Regions from separate parts of the Caldanaerobacter sp. genome, predicted to be linked through region 3. Evidence: riboswitches for the same ligand, from Rfam matches in the RefSeq annotation. Region 3 holds a riboswitch; each other region holds the start of a gene.
The links. Region 3 has a riboswitch for cyclic di-AMP ahead of ACPLVE_RS04340 (NAD/NADP octopine/nopaline dehydrogenase family protein). Riboswitches for the same ligand answer to the same signal wherever they lie in the genome.

Region 1 (7,353 bases), on a different contig from region 3:
ACCCCCTACAGTTCAATCTTGGGGTCCAGATAAGTGTAGAGTATATCTACCAAAAGGTTTGCTATGACAAAAGTAAAGGCATAAAACATTACCACTCCCTGCACCAGTGGATAATCCCTGTCAAATATCGCAGTCACAACAAGCCTGCCTATTCCAGGCCATCCAAAGACATTCTCAACTATCATATTGCCTCCCAAAAGTGCACCCACTTCCATGCCTAATACCGTGACTGTCGGAATCAATGCATTTCTTACAGCATGCTTAAGTATTACTAATTTCTCAGGCACTCCCTTAGCCCTTGCGAAGACTACATAGTCATTTCTTAAGACCTCCAGCATACTGGACCTCATGACTCTTGCCAGAACAGCTGCTAAAGGAGCTGCTAAAGTTAGAGCAGGCAAAAAAAGATGCCTTATACTGCTTAAAAAGGCTTCCCAATCTCCAGCAAGAAGAGAATCAATAGTGTAAAAACCTGTTATTCTAGGTATATGAAGTAGAAAATTTATTCTGCCCTGACTCGGAAGTAAATTTAACTTAGCCGAGAAAATTAGAATGAGTATCAATCCCAGCCAGAAAGAAGGCATTGATATTCCTGTAAAGGATATTGCCATCATACTTCTGTCAATCCAGGAATTCTGCTTGACAGCAGATATAATCCCTATGGGAATACCTATTAAAATCCCGAGGGTTAATGCAGCCAGAGCAAGTTCAATTGTGGCGGGTAAAGTTTCTTTAATAAGTTTAATTACAGGAACTCCCTTTGTTATAGACTTTCCCAAATCTCCCTTTAAAAGATTTGCAAGGAAAATGTAAAGCTGTGTATATATCGGTTTGTCAAGATTAAACTCCTTCTTTAAAAGTTCTATATCCTGCTGTGACACCATGCTTTCTTTTCCCATCATTATGTCAACAGGGTCCCCTGGCGTAAATCTCATAAACACAAACACCGTTATAGCTATTGCTAGCATTATAGGAATTGTGTAAAATACCCTTTTTAAAACCTTAACTTCCCTCATAAAAATTCCCCCATCCACTTTAGAGCAAAAAGGGGTACCCCCTTTTTGCTCATTCAGAAAGCTTTACTCTGTGCATATTTTCTCTGCTGTCCATACTTGGCTTCCAGTTTTCTACATTTTTAGTCGCTGCTTCTACAGTCTTTAAAGAATATCCAAACACCCATGGAGCATCGTCATATATTATCTTCTGAGCCTTGTAGTAAAGCTCTTTTCTTTTAGCATTGTCCGTCTCTTTTGCCGCTTCATCTAAAAGCTTATCAACCTCTTTATTGCTGTAGAAAGAATAGTTTCCTCTTTCACCTGTCTTTAGCTTTGGATTTAAAAAATCAAATGGATCAAGATACGCATTTCCCCAGTCAGTAAGATATAGCTGCCTGGTGCCTTTCTGTATCTCTGACTGCAAAACTCCCCATTCCCAAGTCCTTACAGAAGCTTTTATGCCCATTTTTTCAAGCATGTTAGCTATAGCCAAGGCTTCCTCTTCTCTAAAAGGCTGCGTATCTATGACAACTTTCAAATCAGAAACTCCAGCCTCTTTTAAAAGCTCTTTTGCCTTGTCAGGATTGTACTCATAGGGCTTTAAATCAGTATTTGCAGCAAAAGCATATGGAAGCATTGGCCCTGCAAGTCTTACCCCATAACCTTTGTAAATCTCTTTTACAATAGAATCCATGTCTATTGCATAATTTAAAGCCTGTCTTACCTTTGGATTATCAAAAGGTGGCATTTTGTTATTTATCTCGAGTATATACACCCTTGTCCCCATGTTTTCTTTTACCTGTATGTTTGGATTTTTCTTTAGCCTTTCTATCATGTCAGGCGGGATATACTGAACTATATTTACCTCTCCTTTTTCCAAAGCCGCTATTGCAGTAGAGGGCTCAGGTATCATTCTGAATACAACTCTTTTTAGACTTGGAGGACCAACAGGGGGAATGTCTGGAGAACCACCGTAATATCCATCGTACCTTTCCAAAACTATCTGCTCATCCAATTTCCCAGATACATACTTAAAAGGTCCTGCTCCTATAGGATGCTTTAAAAATTCCTCGTACCCCACTTCTTCATAATATTTTTTTGGTATTATCTGCTGATGAACCAGTGCCTGAAGCAAAACCGGAAAAGGCTCTTTTAGTATAAATCTAACCGTATAGTCATCGATCTTTTTGACATCTTCCACAGGTCCCATCAAGCCTTTTCTTGGAGAAGTTTTCCCTTCAAGTCCCCCCTCTTTTATTATTCTATTAAATGTAAATACGACGTCATCGGCTGTAAGAGGGTCTCCATTTTGAAAAGTCACACCTTTTCTTATTTTAAACTCCCATTCTGTAGGCGATATAACTTCCCAAGACTCTGCTATTTCAGGGACTACTTTTCCATCGTATGTACGCGTCACAAGCCCATCAAATATGTTTCTTATTACTGTCTCAGTCTCTCTATCTCTGTAATCGGCCGGATCCAATGTCACAATGCTGCCCTTATTCAAAGCTATTACAATGGTTCCCCCATCTTTTTCCGAAGTTACTTTCTTAGAGGATGTACATCCCCCTAAAACGAGCAAAAGTGATAAAAGAAGTGCCAAAAGGATAGCAGTTTTTTTCATAATAAAATATACCCCCTTAAATGTAAATTTATGGTAAGGACGGGGGTATAAAAAGGCCGCTGAAATATCCAGCGGTCCTGGATATTTCTCCTTCCCACGCTTGCGAGGTTAGCTGACGGGCTCGGGTCGAAGGAGTAACCCTACTCTTCCCGTAAGAAGAGATTCGCCCCAAAAGTGTGGGTCCCCCGCCCCTTTTCGGGTTCAGCGATAACGATTAAGTTGTTTATTAAATTGTACCATACTTTTACCAGTTAGTCAAACACAGAATATCTCTTCTCTTCTTCAATTTCTATACTTCCAATAAGCCTTATGTCTCTCGAAGAAGAACCAATTCTTACTAGATATTTCCCTCCTTCTAAAAGCCAATCCTTCCCATCAAAACTTGCAAGACTCTTTAGAGGAATCTCTATTTTTATCTCTTGACTCTCTCCCGGATTTAAAAGATGGGTCTTTTCAAAACCTTTCAATTCCTGATAGGGCTTGTCAATTTTACCTTTAGGCGCTTTTATGTATACCTGTGCCACCTCTTTTCCCGGGCAATTGCCAACATTTTTAATTTCAAATTCCACTTGTAAAGCCTCATCTCTTTTCTCGATTCTTAAGCCTTTGTATTCAAATTCCGTGTAAGACAGGCCAAAACCAAACTCATAAGCAACCTCTTTCCCGAAAGTGTCATAATGCCTGTAGCCCACATATATATCTTCTTCATACACTACTCTTTCCGGGTTTTCTTTTGGCTCTCCTGGATAGGTCCATGAAGGCACGTCTTTGTAATCCATCGGAAAAGTAGTAGGCAACTTGCCAGAGGGATTAATTTCCCCAGAGCATATATCTGCAGCCACATACCCTGCTTCTTGACCCGGCTGCCACAAAAGAAGTATTCCGTCTACAAAATCTCTCCAACTTGCCACCTCTATAACTCCTCCTATATTAAGCATGACGCAGACTTTTTTCCCCTTCAAGTGAAAAGCCCTAGAGACTTTTATTATGAGATTCTTTTCATCTTGTGTAAGGTAGTAATAAGAATAAGGTATGACGCGGGATAAAGCTTCTTCATCTTTTACCCATTCAGAGGTAGGAATTGGATAACCTTCTCCCAGAGCCCTATCTATCCCCTCACTCGAACTTCTCGTTATCACTATAATTCCTACCTCATTCCTTTCGGCAATTCTCTCTAATTCTATTTCATCGAACCAGTCCTCTGGAAGCTTCGGAAGAAGCCAATTTCCAAAAGCCTTCGTAGGCTTATATTCATCCTGCCTCATCTTTTTTACCTTCTCTTCATATGTCGCCGCTAACTCCTCGTCTACGCTTAAGCCTCTTTTTCTAAAACCCTCCAATATGCTAACCACATATTTAGGATTGGTATTTCCACTCCCAAGTCCTCCCTTGAAAGTCTCAATCTGTCCTGTACCAAAAATCGCTAATTTTGCACCCTTGTATAAAGGTAGAACCTTATCATTTTTTAAAAGAACTACTCCTTCTGATGCCGCTTCATAAGAAATCTTTGCATTCTTTTCCAAATCCGGCTTATCAGAATAGGGGTGCTTTTTAAAAGAAATAGTATTTGTTAAAACTTTTAAAATTCTTCTAACCCTTTCATTTATAATCTCTTCCGTTATGAGTCCCTTCTCAAGAGCTTCCTTTATCTCCTCGATATCCCTTTTTCGTTCCGGATACCTTTGCTGGCTTTCCCCAGGCATGATAAGGTCATTTCCAGCTTTTATTTGACAAGAAGCACTGTCCCCCGCGTACCAATCGCTCATTACAAACCCTTCAAATTTCCACTCTTCTTTCAAAACCTCAGTCAAAAGCCACTCATTTTGCGAAGCGTGATAACCGTTTAGTTTGTTATAGGCGCTCATTACCGTCCAGGGTTTGGCTTTTTTAATTGCTATTTCAAACCCTTTTAAATATATTTCCCGCAAAGCTCTCTCAGATATTATCGTATCAATCGTGTACCTTTTCGTTTCCTGTTCGTTTCCTGCAAAATGCTTGAGACAAGCCCCAACCCCTTGACTCTGAACCCCCTCTACGAAACTAGCCGCCATTTCCCCAGTAAGAAAAGGGTCTTCTGAATAGTACTCAAAATTTCTGCCGCACAACGGATTTCGATGTATGTTCATTCCGGGAGCCAGCAGGAAATCCACTCCATACTCTTTTGCTTCTTCTCCCATGGCTTCTCCAACTTTCCGTGCCATTTCTCTATTCCAGGTAGAAGCTATCATAACAGCTACAGGAAAAGCAGTAGCATTTTTCTCGATCCTCAATCCTGCAGGGCCATCGGCATGAACCGTAGGCGGAATCCCAAGTCTTTTTATCTCCCTTGTCTCTCCAGCAGCCCCTCTCACTCTGGAAGGAGGGTTGCCAAACTCTCCAGGTGTACCTATCCCTACCAACAAACTAATTTTTTCATCGATAGTCATTTCTGAAATTATCCTATCAATATCCACTACTAATCCCCCTTTTGATAACGAATTCTTGCCTTACATAGATTTTACTATAGCCTAGATTTCAAGTCAAAAAATTTTTAACAGTCTTTTCGGCTGGGAATTGTGATATAATTATTTTGTGAAAACAAATAAAAAAAGGAGTAGAAAGTCGTGACAAAGAGCCTTAAACTTCGCACTTTTTTTCTTTTTGTATTTTTTCTAATCCTTTTTTCCATACTTATAGGAAGGCTTGTGTGGATACAGGTAATAAACGCTGAAAAGCTCTCCCTTGCCGTAGAAAGACAGACAACAGCGGACATAATAATAAGGCCGCAGAGAGGAAATATCTACGATGTAAACGGCAATATACTCGCCTGCAATATACCTGCTGCGGATGTATACGCTTCTCCAAAATACATAAAAGACCCCGAGAAGGCTTCAGAAGAACTGTCAAAATATTTATCTATCAGCAAAGAAGCCCTCTTCAAGGTTTTATCTAAAAAAGATTTGGAATGGACAGTGCTTGAAAGATTTGTTCCAATGGAAAAAGCTTTATCTATAAAAAAGCTTAACATTTCTGGAATATACGTAGAGAATACTTCTATGAGAAACTATCCAAATGGCACAATGTTATCTCAAGTCCTTGGTTTTACTGGGGTTGACGGATACGGCCTTTATGGACTAGAATACTCTCTTGACAAATATTTAAGCGGTGTCCCTGGAAGAGAAATATCCTTAGTAGACAGAGAAGGACATAAAATAGGAATACCATCAGAATATCACAAACCGAAAGAGGGGGAAGATGTAGTTTTAACCATCGATTCCGTCATTCAAGCTTATGCAGAGAGAGCCATTAAAAAAGCCTATGAAAAGTACAAACCAGAAGATGGAATAACTGCAATTGTCATGAATCCAAAGACAGGAGAAATCCTGGCAATGGCAAACCTTCCTGACTTTGACCCCAATGACCCACAGAAAGTTCCATCTCAGGAATACTGGGCAAATCCAGCTGTATCCAGCATTTACGAGCCTGGTTCTGTATTTAAAGTAATAACAGCGGCAGCGGCGCTGGACTCCGCCGTGGTAACCCCTGAAGAGCAATTCTTTGACCCAGGGTATTATGAAGTGTCTGGCAAAAAAATTAGAAGCTGGACGGTCCTTGGAAATATAACTTTTGCTCAAGCCATAGAAAAATCGAGTGATACAGTCTTTATGCAAATCGCCGAAAGATTGGGTTTGGATACTTTTTACAAATACATATATGCTTTTGGCTTCGGCAGCCCCACAGGAATTGAACTTCCTGGAGAAGCAGAAGGAATGATTTTACCTAAGGATAAAGTGTATCCTGTTGATTTTGCCACCATGTCCTTTGGACAGGGAATTGCAGTAACCCCCATTCAGATGATTACAGCCTTCTCAGCAGTTATAAACGGCGGAGACCTCATGTACCCGCACATTGTAAAATACATTAAAAATGAAGGCAAGATTATAAAGGAATTTAAGCCTCAAGCAGTAAGACAAGTAATATCTAAAAAGACTTCCGACATTCTAAGGGACATATTAGAAAAAACAGTGACAGAGGGAACCGGACAATTGGCTCAGGTCCCCGGTTACAGAGTTGGCGGCAAAACTGGCACTACAGAAAATTACCAGAAAGGGAAATACACTGCTTCTTTTGCAGGTTTTGCTCCTGTAGAAAATCCAAAAATAGCGGTCCTTGTCATAGTAAAAAATCCGACGCAAGGTGGACATATGGGAGGAGAGGTAGCTGCTCCAATAGCCCAGGAAATATTGAAAGACACGCTCTCTTATTATGAGGCAGTAAGAAAATAGTTTATTCTTTAACTTTTTTTTCTATTTCTGTGATGACATCATAAGCATTCTTTCCCTCCCTAATCCCCTCTCTCACCTCTTCAATAATAACATTATTTATTTTCTCCCACCCCTTAACAATAGGTGGTAATTCTGTATATTTCACTGCCTCCTCAATCTTTTTCATTTTTTCGTCCTCGATCTTAAATTCTTTTTGTGCAGGTATATAGCCTAATTTCAACACTTCTTCTCTATCTTGAACAATGAATTTTATGAATTTGTATTCCATCTCTAATTTTTTCGGGTCTTCCTCTCTTTTTATTCCATACCCATATACTTTTGGAGAAATTGTGAGAGGGACGCCACTTTCCCCCGTAGGATAAAAAGCCACATAAAACTCAAATAATTTGCCCTTTTTAAACAGATTGCTAAGCTCAGCAATCCTGAAACTTTCTTCCACTAATGCAGCTGTATTTTTTCGCAAAGTAAA
Region 2 (7,353 bases), on a different contig from region 3:
CTCTCCTATCGTGATTTGGGAAGCTCCTATAGTGTTGATGATTGATCCATCGTAAATCACAGCCCTGTCTTTTATGATTATTTTACCTACTCGATAATTATCATCTATTTCGTCTGCTCTTATAACAACATTGGGTCCGATATATACATTTTCTCCTACCACAATGTTTCCTATCAAAATAGCTGTATCATCTATATAAGAAGTATGAGATATTTGGGGATAATTTCCAAATATATCTTCTCTAATCATAATTTCACCCCATATAAGTTAATCATTATACCTGGTTATAACAGTTGTTTATATTATACCATAAAAAAAAGCACTTCACAACAAGAAGTGCAATTCTAAAAATAAAAAATTTCATTTTTTACATTCATTATTACTTCAATAATTTTTTCCGTCACGAGTTTGAAGATCTTTTCACCTTTTTCTTTTGTCGCAAGTGTAGCATCCCCTGACATAGCATTTTCATAAAGCGTTTTTCCCCTGTCTTTAAAATAAACCCTGTAAATAGGCTTCTTTATATTTTTTGTGGCCTTCTCCATCTTAACAAGTCTTTCATCGTAATACAAAATCGCTGACGTCTCGTCTTCTCCAGCATGTCCCTGCCCCTCTGTAATTGTGAGGATCTCTTTTGAAAAATCTAACCACCAGTTTATTGTAAGGACGGTCATCCCTAGTTGAACCAGCTTTTCACTGGCAAGGTTTAAAGCAGTGATATTACCCCCGTGCCCATTTAAAAATATAAGCTTTTTTAGGCCATTTTCATATAAACTTTTCCCAACAGCATATACATACTCTGCCAGCACTTCTGAAGGCACGTGAATTGTCCCGGGATAGACTGAAAGGTCATAGCTTTGACCATAAGGTATCTCTGGAGCAATCCACACATAATCACCAATTTTTTCTTCAATCATTTTACAAAAAAGCCTGGGAGAAAAAATATCTGTCCCAAGAGGAAGGTGCTGACCATGAGCTTCTACAGAGCCAACGGGCACTATTACTATATCTGATTTTTTTAAATTTTTCTGGAAGTCATCAGATGTATAATCCACTATGTACATAGAAACACCTCCAAAATTTTTCTAATCTAAAAATAACATTTTTTAGATATCAAAGCAAGCAATTCATAACTGAAAATAAAAGATATCTATGAGTTTATAAAAATTAAAAGAGGCGGTTATCCCGCCTCTGTCCTCTCATCGCCTTACTTCCCATAACAAAAAACCATATTACCTATCCTTGCCGCTATGGGTAAAGACCAAAGCCAAGCATTCGTAGAACTTTGATCAAAATAGTACAAGGCTCCGTTTGTTGGATCGATCCCACTCAAAGCATCTCTTGAAGCAGCTATAGCTTCTTTAGATGCAGGTCTATTTATCCATCCGTTTAATACAGGAGTAAATTGATAATTGCCCCACGCATCTACTTGATATATAACGTCTTTTATGGTGCTTGGGAAAATACCACTTTTAACTCTGTTTATCACCACAGCCGCTACCGCTACTTTGGCTTGATATGGTTCTCCATCTGCTTCTGCTGTAACAAGTCGTGCAAGAAGGTCAAATTCCTCTGAAGTGTAAGGTATTACGCTCCTTTGAACATAACCTCTGCTAACATCGTTATAGGTGCGAGATGAAGAATCAACAGGTTTTGGTATGATAAACACCTGACCAGGATATATGACATCACTTTTATAATCGTTTGCAGCTTTTAAATTATCTACAGTAATCCCATATTTTTTGGCTATTAAGTACAAACTATCGCCTTTTTGAACCACATATATGTTATCATTACCAGGCACTTGCAGCACTTGGCCAGGATATATTGTAGTAGTCTGTAACCCATTTAAAGCCATCAATTTAGTGTAAGTAATGCCATATTTTTGACTTATCCCCCATAAAGTATCTCCCGGTTTAACAGTATAAGTAGCGGCAAAGACAGTCTGAAATAAAAATAGCCCTCCGATTATCAATGCGATGAGAGGCTTTGCCTTGATATGAACTCTAGACATTACCTTACCCTCCTTTGCCTCCGGGGTTAGTTGACGGGTTCGGGTGAGGGCTACCCTACCACACAAATGTGGATTCACCCCCAAATTAACATCCCCCGTACCCCACTATTGGGGATTCGGCATGTTTTATCTAAATTATACACAGAATGAAAAATCCCTGTCTATATTAAACTGATGGGAATACAGTCATTTGCTGTCATTATCAATCGGAAACAACACTGTGAATTCCGACCCCTCTCCTACTTTACTTCTTACATGAATCTCTCCACCATGTTCCTCTACAATCCATTTTGCAATTGAAAGCCCTAAACCCGTTCCCCCTGTCTCCTTAGATCTGGCCTTATCTATCCTGTAAAACCTTTCAAAAATATGAGGCAATTCTTCTTCAGGAATTCCTATCCCATTATCTCTAACCTTTATATAAGCCCTGTCACTATTTCCTATCTCAATCTCTATCCTGCCATCCTTTAAAGTATATTTTGCTGCATTATCAACAAGAATCCTCAAAAGTTCTTTTATCAACCTTTTATCTGCTTTTATATTTACACTTTCTCCTTTCAACAAGATGTCCTTGTCTTCATAAATCAATTTAATCTCCGCGATTACTTCTTCTGCCATCTCTTTTAAGTCAAAAGTATCTTTTTCTAACTTTATCGACCTGTCGTCACCTCTAGCCAAAAAGAGAAGCTTCTCAACAAGATTTTCCATCTCAAGGGTTTGCTTTTTTATGGCTTTAATCCCTTCCTCCAATATCTCTTTATCCTCTTTTCCCCATCTATCCAGCATGTCTATGTACCCTTTTATTATAGAAATAGGAGTCCTTAATTCGTGGGAAGCATCAGAAACAAATCTGTTTTGACGTGCAAAAGATTCTTCAAGCCTGTCCAACATATCGTTAAAAGTCTTTGCAAGTCTCACAAGTTCGTCTTCTTTGCCGTAAACTTTAAGCCTTTTACTGAGTCTCTTAGCATCTATCTCTTTTACTTCTTTTATCATGTAATCTACCGGCTTTAATGCCCTTTTTGTGACTAAATAACCTGTTACAAAGGATATTAATATGCCAGCTCCATCGGCAAAAAACATCAAAATAAAAAGAAGCTTCAAAAAAGCATACTCATTTTTCATATCTTTTACAACCTGAATATAAAAAATAGAATTGTCTTTTTTGAATTTTGTATTTAAATAAACTAAATCTTTGTCGAACTCATCAATCTTAACGGGAACCCCTAAATTAATTGCATACGGAATATAAACTTCTTCTAAATTTTTTGATTGGTACACAATATTCCCTTTTGAATCGAATATTTTTACATAAATATTTTCATCTGCTATTCCAGAAAACACCATATCTTTTGGAATGCTGCTCATGTCTTTAGCCGATATGTCAAGCTTTGACGCTATAACTTCCGACTGAACTGTTACCTGTTTCATTGACTGATATATGAGGTAATATTTTAAAGTATAAAGCACTGAAGCATTTAAAAAAATTAACACGCAAGAAAAGACAGCAGAATAAAGAAGTGCTATCCTAAAGGTTATTCTTCTCGGCATCATCTAATCTTCATTCCCATCAACCCTCAAAATGTAACCCACACCTCTTATAGTGTGAATCAACTTCTTATCAAAAGGGTCATCAATCTTACTCCTCAAAAACCTTATATACACATCCACTACATTTGTATCACCGTAATACTCATATCCCCATACTGCCTGCAAAATCCTCTCTCTTGAAAGAGCAATTCCAGCATTTCTCATCAAAAACTCCAAAAGGTCAAACTCTTTTTTAGTAAGGTCAATTTTTATACCCTGTCTTCTTACTTCATATGTATTAAAATCTATAACAACATCCGCAAACTTCAATACTCCTCTTTTCGAAGGTAGATTTTTTTTCCTCAACGCAGCTCTTACTCGAGCAAAAAGTTCTTCTATGGAAAAAGGTTTTGTGACATAATCATCCGCACCTATATCTAAACCTTTTACCTTGTCTTTTACCTGATCCTTTGCTGTAAGCATTATTACAGGTATATCAGATTTCTCCCTTATCTTCTCTAAAACCTCATATCCATCTATCACTGGAAGCATTACATCTAAAAGTACGATATCATAATCTCCTTCTAAAGCTTCTTTCAACCCCGAAACCCCATCATATGCTATTTTTACTTCATATCCTTCGTGTTCAAATTCTAACTGTAAAAATCGAGCTATTTGTCTCTCATCTTCTACAATCAGTACCTTCTCCTTCATCGCTATCACCAATAAAATTATAGCATATCAAATGTCTTATAGAAATCGGGATATGAAATGTCGACGCATTCAGCCTTCTTAATTATGGTCCGACCTTCTGCCAAAAGGCCAGCAATCCACAAGGACATGGCCACACGGTGGTCGTTGTAGCTTTCAACTTCGGCTCCTTTTAAAAAGCCTGTCCCTTCTATAATCATTCCATCTTCTGTCTCAAAAATTTTAGCTCCCATTTTCCCAAGTTCTGATGTCATTGATTTTATCCTGTTGCTTTCTTTTACCTTCAACTCCTCCGCATTTTTTATCACAGTTATCCCTTCTGCAAAAACCGCTGCAACTGCAATAATGGGAATTTCATCAATAAGTTTAGGAATAAGGTCTCCGCCGATTTCTATACCCTTTAATTTAGAACTTTCAATTACAATGTCAGCTACTTTTTCATTATTTACATATCTTTCATTTATAAGCTGAATATTTCCTCCCATATCTCTTAAAACATTTATAATTCCCGTTCTTGTAGGATTTACATTTACATCTTTTATAATTACCTCTGAATTAGAAAGTAAACTCGCTGCTACTATAAAATAAGCAGCAGAAGATATATCTCCCGGCACTATAATTTTCTGCCCTTTTAATTTACTTCCCGGATAACAAAATATTTTCTTTCCGTCTATCTTTATCTTAGCACCAAAATTTTGAAGCATAAGCTCCGTATGATTTCTCGATAATGTAGGTTCCTCAATAACCGTCATGCCTTCCGCATAAAGACTTGCAAGCATTATGCTGGATTTAACCTGTGCACTGGCAATAGGCATTTTATACTCTATTCCTCGAAGTTTTCCACCTCTTATTTTGACAGGAGCAAAATTCCCTTCCCTTGCCTCTATCTTAGCTCCCATGAGAGTAAGAGGCACTATCACTCTTCCCATAGGCCGCCTCTTTATAGAATCATCCCCTGTGAGTATTGTCTCAAACTCTTGCCCTGCAAGTATTCCCATCAAAAGCCTAATTGTTGTCCCAGAATTCCCTACATCTAATATTTCACTGCTTTTGCTAAGGTACAATCCTTTTCCATACACTTTCACTCTATTTCCTTCTACTTCAATATCCACACCTAATTTTCTCATACACTCTACAGTAGAAAGAGTATCCTTAGCAACAAGGAAATTTTCTACTTCTGTTAGCCCTTCAGCTATTGAACCTATCATGATAGCTCTATGCGATATGGATTTGTCTCCAGGAACAGAAATAACGCCTTTTAGACTTTTCTTTTTTATTACCTCTACCTCCATCTTTTACACCTCAAACTTCTATGTTTTTCCTGTATTCTCTTGCCCTATTAAGAAAATCTACTAAAAAATCTTCATCTTCTTCCTCTAAATGCTGTATAAAGTCTTCAATGAGGTCTTTATAACTTTTAAGCAACTCAAGAAGCACTTCTTTGTTACTAAAAATTATGTCTTTCCACATTTCAGTTTGAGAAAGAGCAATTCTCGTAGTATCTTTAAATCCTCCTGCAGCATATTTTAAGGCATCTTTACACTCTCTATGCGCAAAATTAGAAAGTGTGGTAGAAATTATATGAGGAACATGACTTATAACTCCTACTATCCTGTCATGCTCATTATAATCTACAATGACAGGTTTTGCACCTATCTTTTTTATTATTTCTTTTACAAAAATCTCTAAAATTCCTTCTTCCACACTGTCAGAAGGAACCAAAAAATAAAAAGAATCTACAAAAAGGTCAGGGTGAGAATAATCGTACCCTGCCTTTTCAGTACCAGCCATAGGATGTCCTCCAATGAAGTAAAAATCCAGAGGTAAAAACTTCTCTATCTCTTCCATGACAACTTTTTTAGTGCTACCAACATCAGTTATTATACATCCCTTTTTAAGATGAGGATATATATTCTTAACATTATCAGCTATTTTCCCCACAGGAGTGCAGATAAAAAGAACATCTACTTCAAGTGCAAAATTTATTTCCCTGAAGGCTTCAGAAATTGTACCCTCTCTTAAAGCCTTATCTAAAGTTTTTGTATCAACATCCACTCCAATGACATCTATATCTGTATACTTTCTTAAAGCTTTTGCAATAGACCCGCCTATAAGGCCCAGTCCCACAACAGCTACCTTCTCTATCATGCCAGTTCCCGCCCTACAGCTTCAGCAATAATTTTTAATTCTTTCACCAAGCTCTCAAAATTGTCTGGGGTCAAAGACTGAGGCCCATCAGAAAGAGCATTTTTAGGGTCAGGATGTACTTCTATGATAAGTCCATCCGCTCCTGCAGCAACAGCTGCCTTGGCCATGGAAGGAACAAGGTGCCACCGACCAGTTCCATGGCTAGGGTCAACTATTATGGGAAGATGGCTCAATTTCTTTATAGACGGAACTGCACTCAAATCTAAAGTATTGCGTGTGTAAGTCTCAAAAGTCCTTATACCTCTTTCGCAGAGAATTACATCCTTATTTCCCTCATTTAAAATGTACTCTGCAGCGCTCAACCATTCCTCCAAGGTAGCCGCAAGCCCCCTTTTTAAAAGCACAGGCTTATTTATTCTTCCGACAGCTTTAAGAAGAGAAAAATTCTGCATGTTCCTCGCTCCAATCTGAAGGACATCCGCATATTCCGCCACTTTTTCCACTGAATGCACATCCATCACTTCCGTGACAATTTTAAGACCTGTAAGCTCTCTCGCTTCACTGAGCATTTTTAATCCTTCCTCCTCTAACCCTTGGAAAGAGTAAGGCGAAGTCCTGGGTTTGTATGCCCCTCCCCTTAAAAAGTGGGCTCCCGCTCTTTTCACTGCCATAGCACTCTCAAAAAGCTGTTCTCTGCTCTCTACAGCACACGGTCCTGCCATTATGACAATATTTTTGCCTCCTATTTCAATATCACCAACTTTTACAATAGTAGGCTCTGGTTTGAATATCCTGCTAGCTAGCTTATAAGGGTCGACTATTGGAATTACTTTCTCTACTCCTTCCATCATCTCTATCGCTTTTCCATCAAGTTTCCTTTTATCCCCTATCACACCTATTACTATTTTTTCTTCTCCTTTAGAGATGTGATATCCAAGTCCTAAGGAACT
Region 3 (7,353 bases):
TTAATCTACTGTAATTTTGTCCTTTATCTGCTCAAACATTTTAGGACCAATTCTAGGAACATTCATTATATCTTCGATCTTTTTAAAGGGTCCTTTAGCCTCCCTGAATTCTATGATCCTATCAGCAGTAACTGGACCAATGCCGGGCAGAGTCTGAAGTTCCTCTTTTGTAGCGGTATTTATATTCACTTTTTTTGAATTTGAATAAGAATTAACATATAAAGGAGAATTTTCAATTTTTTCTCCTTTTTTGAATACCTTTATCATTTGTTCATCTTTTACCTTTTGAGCCAAGTTGATATTAGATAAATCCGCCTCTTCAAGCACTCCTCCTGCTTTTTCTATAGCATCTATCACCCTCTCTCCCTCTTTCATTATGTAAACCCCTGGATTTTTCACCTCTCCAGTAACATAAACCTTTATTTCAATAGGTTCATGTTCTGAGGCCTTTTCAGCTGTTAACTCAGATTGAGAAGTATCTACAATAAAATCGGCCTTCAGCTGGCTATTTCTATACATTACATATCCAGAAAAAAGCAATATTACAGACAAAAGGATTATTATGGCGTACTGCTGTCTTTTGGTAAATTGTACCATAAGATCACCTCATTTTGCAAGCTCCTTTATTTATTTCTACACCCATTAAAAAATTCCTTTTTACTTTTATCATTTTTTTGGTATACTTTAATTATGAACAATACAATGGAGGCGCGAAAATGACTAAAAGATTAATAGCTTTTTTCGCGATAATTATAATCTCTTTTTTGTCAATCTCAGCATACGCAGAAACTTTGAAACCTCCAGAAATTGTCGGACCTACCGCAGTATTGATAGACTTCACTACAGGTCAGATACTATATGACAAAAACATGCATAAAAGAATGTACCCAGCAAGTACTACGAAGATTTTGACTGCTATACTTGCTTTAGAAAAAGGAAGACTGGATGATATTGTAACCTGTAGTGAAAATGTAACTAAAATTGAAGGAAATTCAATATTTTTATCTCCGGGCGAACAGCTCACCCTTGAACAGTTGCTTTATGCTTTGATGTTAGAATCTGCAAACGATGCTGCAATAGCAATTGCAGAGCATATAGGTGGAAGTGTAGAAAATTTTACTAAAATGATGAACGAAAAAGCGAGGGAAATAGGTGCTTACAACAGCCATTTTGTAAATCCAAATGGATTGCCTGATGAAAATCATTATTCTACGCCATATGATATGGCACAAATTGCAAGATATGCCATGCAAAATCCAGAATTTAGGAAAATTGTGAGCACTCTCCATTATCAAATCCCTCCGACAAACAAGTTCGACAAACCGAGAGACCTATGGATAAGCAATCGCTTACTTAAACCTTCTCGTTTCTATTATGAGGGAGCCGATGGCGTAAAAACAGGCTACACTGTAGCTGCAGGACAAGTGTTGGTGGCTTCTGCAACGCGAGACGGGCACAGGCTTATATCTGTTATAATGGGAGATGAAGGCATAAACATTTGGACAGATACTATAAAGCTTTTAGATTACGGTTTTCAAAACTTTTCCCTTGTAAGAGTAACACAAAAGGGCGAGGTGATAACTTCTATAGATCTTGGGAAAAGCGGATTTAAGCTTCCTTTAATTGCACAAAAGGACTTTTATTATGAGGTTCCAAAAGGTAAAGAAAATGCCATAAAAACAGAAGTTGTACTAAAACAAGACATAAAAGCTCCCATTCAAAAAGGTAAAGTCTTAGGATATATAAAATACACACTTGATGGAAAGGAGATAGGAACAAACCCGCTAATTGCCTCAGAAGATGTGTATAAAAACTTTTTGGGGAATTACTACAACGAAAAGGAAAAAAATCCTATTGCACATCCTCTAAAATTGATCTTTGGCATAGCTTCTTTTAGCCTAGCTTTTCTTCTCTGGAGAAGGCAAAAAATAAAGCAAAGAAAAAGATTTATATTTTCTAACAAATACTAAAAAGGAGGGGACACATCCCTCCTTTAAGTTTGTTGGCAAAGTCCTTTTTAGCTTAAATAGCATTTTGTGTTAATGCTTGTAAAAGGTCCCCAAGTTTAGTTATTGCTTTGGAAATGCAAAAATAAAAGGGCGCAAGAAGAGAATTCGCGCCCTTCTTTTTCCTAAATTTAATTTACAAAAGGGAGCGTTCTTTTTTATACTCTCTTAAAATCTTCTCTACCCTTTCTTCTTCTGGTATGATCCTATGCTTTTCGTAGTCATAGGCATAGCAGGCTCCATCTATAACTTTTGTCTGAAGAGCTCCTTTGGCGTATTTATTACCCTTTAAATGAGGTGCATCTAAAAGACCTATTTCTATAGCTGTTGCCAAAACATCCGGGTCAGACCATGGATCTTCACTATGGGGCGCTATTTCTTTTATAGCCTCAAGCAAAATCCTTGCTTCTTTTTTGAGCTGTTCTTTCCTCTTTATCACATCTTCGTCTTTAGTCAAGTCTGGCATTCCAAACATAGTATTTTTTATCACAGCCTTTACTATTTTCACGCTTTCAATTATGTCCTCAGGCGTTGCCGCGTGGTGAGCTTCACAATATCCAACTACGTGATATATGTGAGGTTTAATAGCCATAGATAAATATGCGCTAGAAGCAAGCTGTCCTTTTGCTTCTAAAAGGTCAGAGGGAAAACTTGCAAGACCTGCTCTTGCTTGCCTTATCACTCTAAAGTTTTCATCTTCTAAGTCCTCTATAAGTTCTATTTTTGCAAGCATCTTTGCTAAGTCCATTTTAGGGGAAATAGAAGCTGGAACATTGAACATAAACTGTGCTACATAATCCCTAACCCCCATTTTCTTTGCGTTATATGCCGCAAGAAACGCAGTTACAACCCCTATAACATCATGGGCATCTCTTAAGCTCCAGTGATGAGCCTCATTTACTTCTACAGGCACACCTCTTTCTGCATGCCACTTCATCAATTGCTGGTTTTCCCTTATGGAAGTTCTTACATCTCTTGGGCCTCTCCCGTCAAGCACATTGTACCAGCTCAATGGTATAGCAGCCCATGCGTTTTTTATAGTCCTTAAAAGCATTTCTGCCATCTTAAAAACATCATTAGTTCCGCTATAACACCTCAAAAGTGGATAATTACCCCTTCTTGATGCTTCATATATTCGTATTAAATCCTCTTCTTTTCTTATAGGAACTCCTCCTGCTCCATCTAGAGCTGGATCGTATTTTTTATCGAAGAAGTGCTCTTGTGCATTCTGGTCAGGAGCTATGGAAATCACGTCTAAAACTTCTGCCTCAGCTATTCTTTTGACACCCTCTATGGTATCCTCCAATGAAGGAAGTCCAAAGTGGTGTCTTATGATGGGATAGGGGAATTTATCCTCAATCCTTCCAATCAGAGTATCTGCAAAAACTCTTTTCTGAAAAAATGAAATTCCTCCTCTTAAGAAATTGATAGTTTCCTCGTCTCCTTTTGTGCCGTCAAAAACTGCAGAAAATATCCCTGATCTTCTTGCGACCTCTGCATTGGGTTCTGTCCCTCCAAATACCCATTTGATATTTTTTAAATTATTCCTTTCTATCTTATCTTTAAGTTCTTTTAACAAGTTCTCCAAAGCTTGTGGAGTAAGTCTGTAACTTACCCCTACAATTTCAGGTTGATACTCTTTTACAGCCTCAATCAATTTATCTATTGGAACGGCTGGCCCCAAAAACACTGTCTCATAACCCTGCTGTTCTGCAAACTTTAAGAAATTATACACGCCAGCAACATGAACACAATTTCCAATTGAACCGGCAACAATAAGCTTTCTCATGCTGTCGCAACCTCCTTTCTCTTCCCTTCTACTAGTTCTATGATCTCATTAGGAGACATTCCACTTATTCCGAGTTTATCAGCAGTTCTTCCTATTTCCCAGTAATCTTTTCCGTGCATTACAGAAGCCAAATGTATTATCGCGTCAATTGTAGGTGTTTTCACACCTATTTCTTTTCCGATAGAAGAGATAGGAACAAGGCTCATAGGAACATCCTCAAAAATATACCTGCAATTTACAGTATCAGGTGCCATAAGCCCTATATAAGCTTTTGTGTTCTGTATAGCTTCATAAAGAGTATCTCCCTCAGCGTTATAACTTTCTTTAAGCCATCTTTTAGCAGAGATAGTTTTTACGCCTAAAGCTTTTGCTACCATCATTCTTTCATTGTCAATCTTTTCAAGGATTTTAGCGACAGAAGGTGAAATCCCTTCTCTGTAGTATTCAAAATTTCCTTTAGTAGTCTCAATCCTGGCAGCATTTAAAAGCGTTGGAGCAGGATGGAAAATTGCTCCAAAATTATTGAAGCTGGTTTCTAACACATTCTCAGCAGCTACAAACTGTGGAAAAGCGATATTGAGAATTTCCACTACTTCTTCCGTTTTATCTTTAGGAATTGCAGCAACTGACACTATGTCTTTAATCTTATATATCCTGGCCTTACCATTAGAAGACCTGCAAGCATAGATAAAAGTATCGGTTTCAGCAACGACAACTTCTATATCACTTCTCTTTTTAAATATGTTGTGAACTTCCAATGCTCCCCCTGTTCTTCCCGGATTTAATACTACTATCTGACCTTCTTTTAAGTGGGGCAAAAGCTCTTCTGCAATCGTGGCATGGGCAGATGCAGGCACAGCTACTAGTATCATATCTGCATCTTTTACAGCTTTGGCTATATCGTCAGTGACAAGATTCAACTTCCCAAATCCTTCAACTTCTCCTTCTAGTTCTATACCACCTTTTTGTATTATTGGAATCAATTTTTCATAAGTTCTGTTGTATAAATTTACTTTAAATCCTTTTAATGCAAGATGTCCGGCAATTGCCTGCCCCCCGTTACCCGCTCCGATTACAGCAAAATAAGGCATTTTCATGCCTATACCCACCCCCTTGCCAAAGAAATGAAAAAGCTATAGAAGGACTTCTATAGCTTTATTTTCGGTGTCAAAAAGGTAATAAGACACCTTACATGCTATCATCCTTCTCTTTCAACGCTTACGGGGTTAGCTGACGGGTTCGGGTCGAAAGATAACCCTACCATCTTATAAAAGATGGATTCACCCCAAAAGAGTGGGTCCCCCGCTTCTTAACGAATTCAGCGTTTAGCATGTTATTCAATTATACAAAAACCCGTTTTTATTATATCATAAAATAAAATGTTTGTAAAGTAAAATAAAGGAATCAGGTGTCAGTATTTTCCAAAATCTTCTCCTACTCTTATTTCATCCAGATAGTTGTAAATAGTGTATCTGGACACGCACAAAATTTTTGCCACATAGTCTACAGCACCTCTTATAAGGAAGGTACCCTTTGCATCCAGCATCTTAACTATCTGCACTTTTTCTTCCTTTGTCATGAAATTTACAGGTTTTCCGAAACTTTCCAATGTCGTGTTCACTATACTTTCTAAAACATCGCTTACACTACCTGTATAAGATTCCTTGTTTTCCTCTGAAGGCTCTGATATTTCACAGAATTCTGACAAAGTATTTTTTACAAGAATAAACTCCGATATGTCTATATTTACTGTCAAACAACCTACAGCTTTCCCATTTTCGTCTTTTATAAAAATAGCAGAAGATTTTAATATCTTCCCGTCTCTGGACTTGTTTTTGAAATTAATCATGTCTTCTAAACTGTCTGATTTTAATGCCTTTTGAATCACATCAGGCAAAGGGCTCCCCTTTTCTCTCCCAGTAACGTGCCCATTAGCAATGGCAATTATAGGCCCTTGAGGTGATGAAAGGTCGTGAAGAGCTACTTCGCAATTTTTCCCAAATGTGTTTGCAAGACTTTCTACTATAGGCGCAATACTTTTTAAAAGCGGATGAGTACCCATCGGATTGAATCCCCCTATTATACCAGATTGTGTGCGGATGTGAAAAAAGAAATGATTAAAAATTTATTAACGTTATTATACATGCCTTATCCTCTGTTGTCAAGCACTATCTCTTTAGCATCTGCCCATAATCTTTCAAGACTGTAAAATTCCCTTGCTTCCTGCTGAAAAATGTGAACCACTACGTCTTCATAATCCATTAAAATCCACTCAGACGCAAAGTCTTTCTCCACATGGTCCACAAATATACCTTCTTCTCCCAATTTTTTCTCCACCTCATCCGCCAATGCCTGCACATGTGTACTAGATTTACCGGTTGCTATTATAAAATAATCTGCAATGGTAGTAAGTTCGCCAATATACAAAATTTTCACATCAAAAGCCTTTTTTTCATCTAAAATCCTAAAGATTTTATTCACTTTCTCCCTTGTCTCTATCACTAAATCACCCCTCTAAGCTTACATTTTTTCCTAAAATTATGGTTACATCAGCATCGCTTTTTTTCTGGTAGTCCTCTACTATCACAGCATTTTTAAGAAATTTTCTAAGCTCATCTGCAACTTTTTTATTCCCACTCCTTAAAATTATCTGAGTAGTATCATAAGATGCACCATTAACATTCCCCACTCGAACTACATCAAAGCCCTGTTGTTTTAAAATTTCCGCCACTTTCCCTGCAGCCCCGGGAATGCCACACCCATTTAATACTTCTACCTTAACAGACTGATTTAATTCCCCCTTTTTTAGATCTGACATAAATTTTTTTATCTCCTCTGGATTTACGACATAATAAGCTATACCATTTATATACTCCGGATTTCCAGGTAACGTAGCAGTAATTATGTCATTTTTACTGACTTTTGCAGTATACTCGGCGTATTTGATCATGAGAGAGGGAGGAATATTAGTTTCTACATATTGATTGACTGTCTTTAATAGTTGAGGTAATTTCAAAAGAATAGAAGGGCTTTTAATTTTGTCCAAAGCCGCCAGCAAAAATTCCCTTTGGACCTTTACCCTCTCTAAATCTTGCTCGGCATAACCGTGTCTAAACCTCACTAACTGCAAAGCTTTTTCTCCATCTAAATGTTGCCACCCTTTTTTAAGGTGTATGTGCAAATTTCCTGCATAATCGTCATAATTCATGTCCATAGGGATATTCATCTCCACACCGCCTATAGCATCTACAAGTTTCTTAAAACCTTCATAGTCAATTTTCACATAGTAGTTAATATCTTCCCCAATAAGCTGTGATACTTCTTCCATAGCTAGTTTAGGTCCACCAATTGGATAAGCTGCATTTATCTTTTGAACCCCATGACCAGAAATTGTAACCATGGTATCTCTCGGAATAGATAGTATATATCCTTTTTGCGTATTGACATTGTAGGAGACCACCATCATCGTATCTGACCTATGAGGGTCATCAGGAGAAGTTTCATCAATTCCTAAAATTAGGACCTTTATCTCTTCAGGATTTTTCTTATCCCCTTTAG

Region 1: linked by a shared signal. The riboswitch ahead of ACPLVE_RS05425 (ABC transporter substrate-binding protein) and the one ahead of ACPLVE_RS04340 (NAD/NADP octopine/nopaline dehydrogenase family protein) in region 3 are both predicted to bind cyclic di-AMP.
Region 2: linked by a shared signal. The riboswitch ahead of ACPLVE_RS06485 (LysM peptidoglycan-binding domain-containing protein) and the one ahead of ACPLVE_RS04340 (NAD/NADP octopine/nopaline dehydrogenase family protein) in region 3 are both predicted to bind cyclic di-AMP.

What each region holds. Positions count from the first base shown of each region.
Region 1 covers NZ_JBNATX010000012.1:33,761-41,113, forward strand. The annotation lists gene ACPLVE_RS05420 (ABC transporter permease) at 6-1,016, opposite strand; gene ACPLVE_RS05425 (ABC transporter substrate-binding protein) at 1,066-2,619, opposite strand; cyclic di-AMP (ydaO/yuaA leader) riboswitch at 2,702-2,836, opposite strand; gene ACPLVE_RS05430 (beta-glucosidase family protein) at 2,871-5,045, opposite strand; gene ACPLVE_RS05435 (peptidoglycan D,D-transpeptidase FtsI family protein) at 5,223-6,884, shown strand; gene ACPLVE_RS05440 (ABC transporter substrate-binding protein) at 6,886-7,353, opposite strand, start outside.
Region 2 covers NZ_JBNATX010000017.1:19,219-26,571, forward strand. The annotation lists gene ACPLVE_RS06475 (gamma carbonic anhydrase family protein) at 1-249, opposite strand, end outside; gene ACPLVE_RS06480 (creatininase family protein) at 345-1,064, opposite strand; gene ACPLVE_RS06485 (LysM peptidoglycan-binding domain-containing protein) at 1,208-2,014, opposite strand; cyclic di-AMP (ydaO/yuaA leader) riboswitch at 2,015-2,146, opposite strand; gene ACPLVE_RS06490 (ATP-binding protein) at 2,201-3,565, opposite strand; gene ACPLVE_RS06495 (response regulator transcription factor) at 3,569-4,258, opposite strand; gene aroA (3-phosphoshikimate 1-carboxyvinyltransferase) at 4,276-5,547, opposite strand; gene ACPLVE_RS06505 (prephenate dehydrogenase) at 5,558-6,403, opposite strand; gene aroF (3-deoxy-7-phosphoheptulonate synthase) at 6,400-7,353, opposite strand, start outside.
Region 3 covers NZ_JBNATX010000008.1:32,500-39,852, forward strand. The annotation lists gene ACPLVE_RS04325 (helix-hairpin-helix domain-containing protein) at 1-597, opposite strand; gene ACPLVE_RS04330 (D-alanyl-D-alanine carboxypeptidase family protein) at 717-1,970, shown strand; gene ACPLVE_RS04335 (cobalamin-dependent protein) at 2,143-3,795, opposite strand; gene ACPLVE_RS04340 (NAD/NADP octopine/nopaline dehydrogenase family protein) at 3,792-4,892, opposite strand; cyclic di-AMP (ydaO/yuaA leader) riboswitch at 4,997-5,129, opposite strand; gene ACPLVE_RS04345 (helix-turn-helix transcriptional regulator) at 5,207-5,857, opposite strand; gene rsfS (ribosome silencing factor) at 5,944-6,297, opposite strand; gene ACPLVE_RS04355 (LCP family protein) at 6,302-7,353, opposite strand, start outside.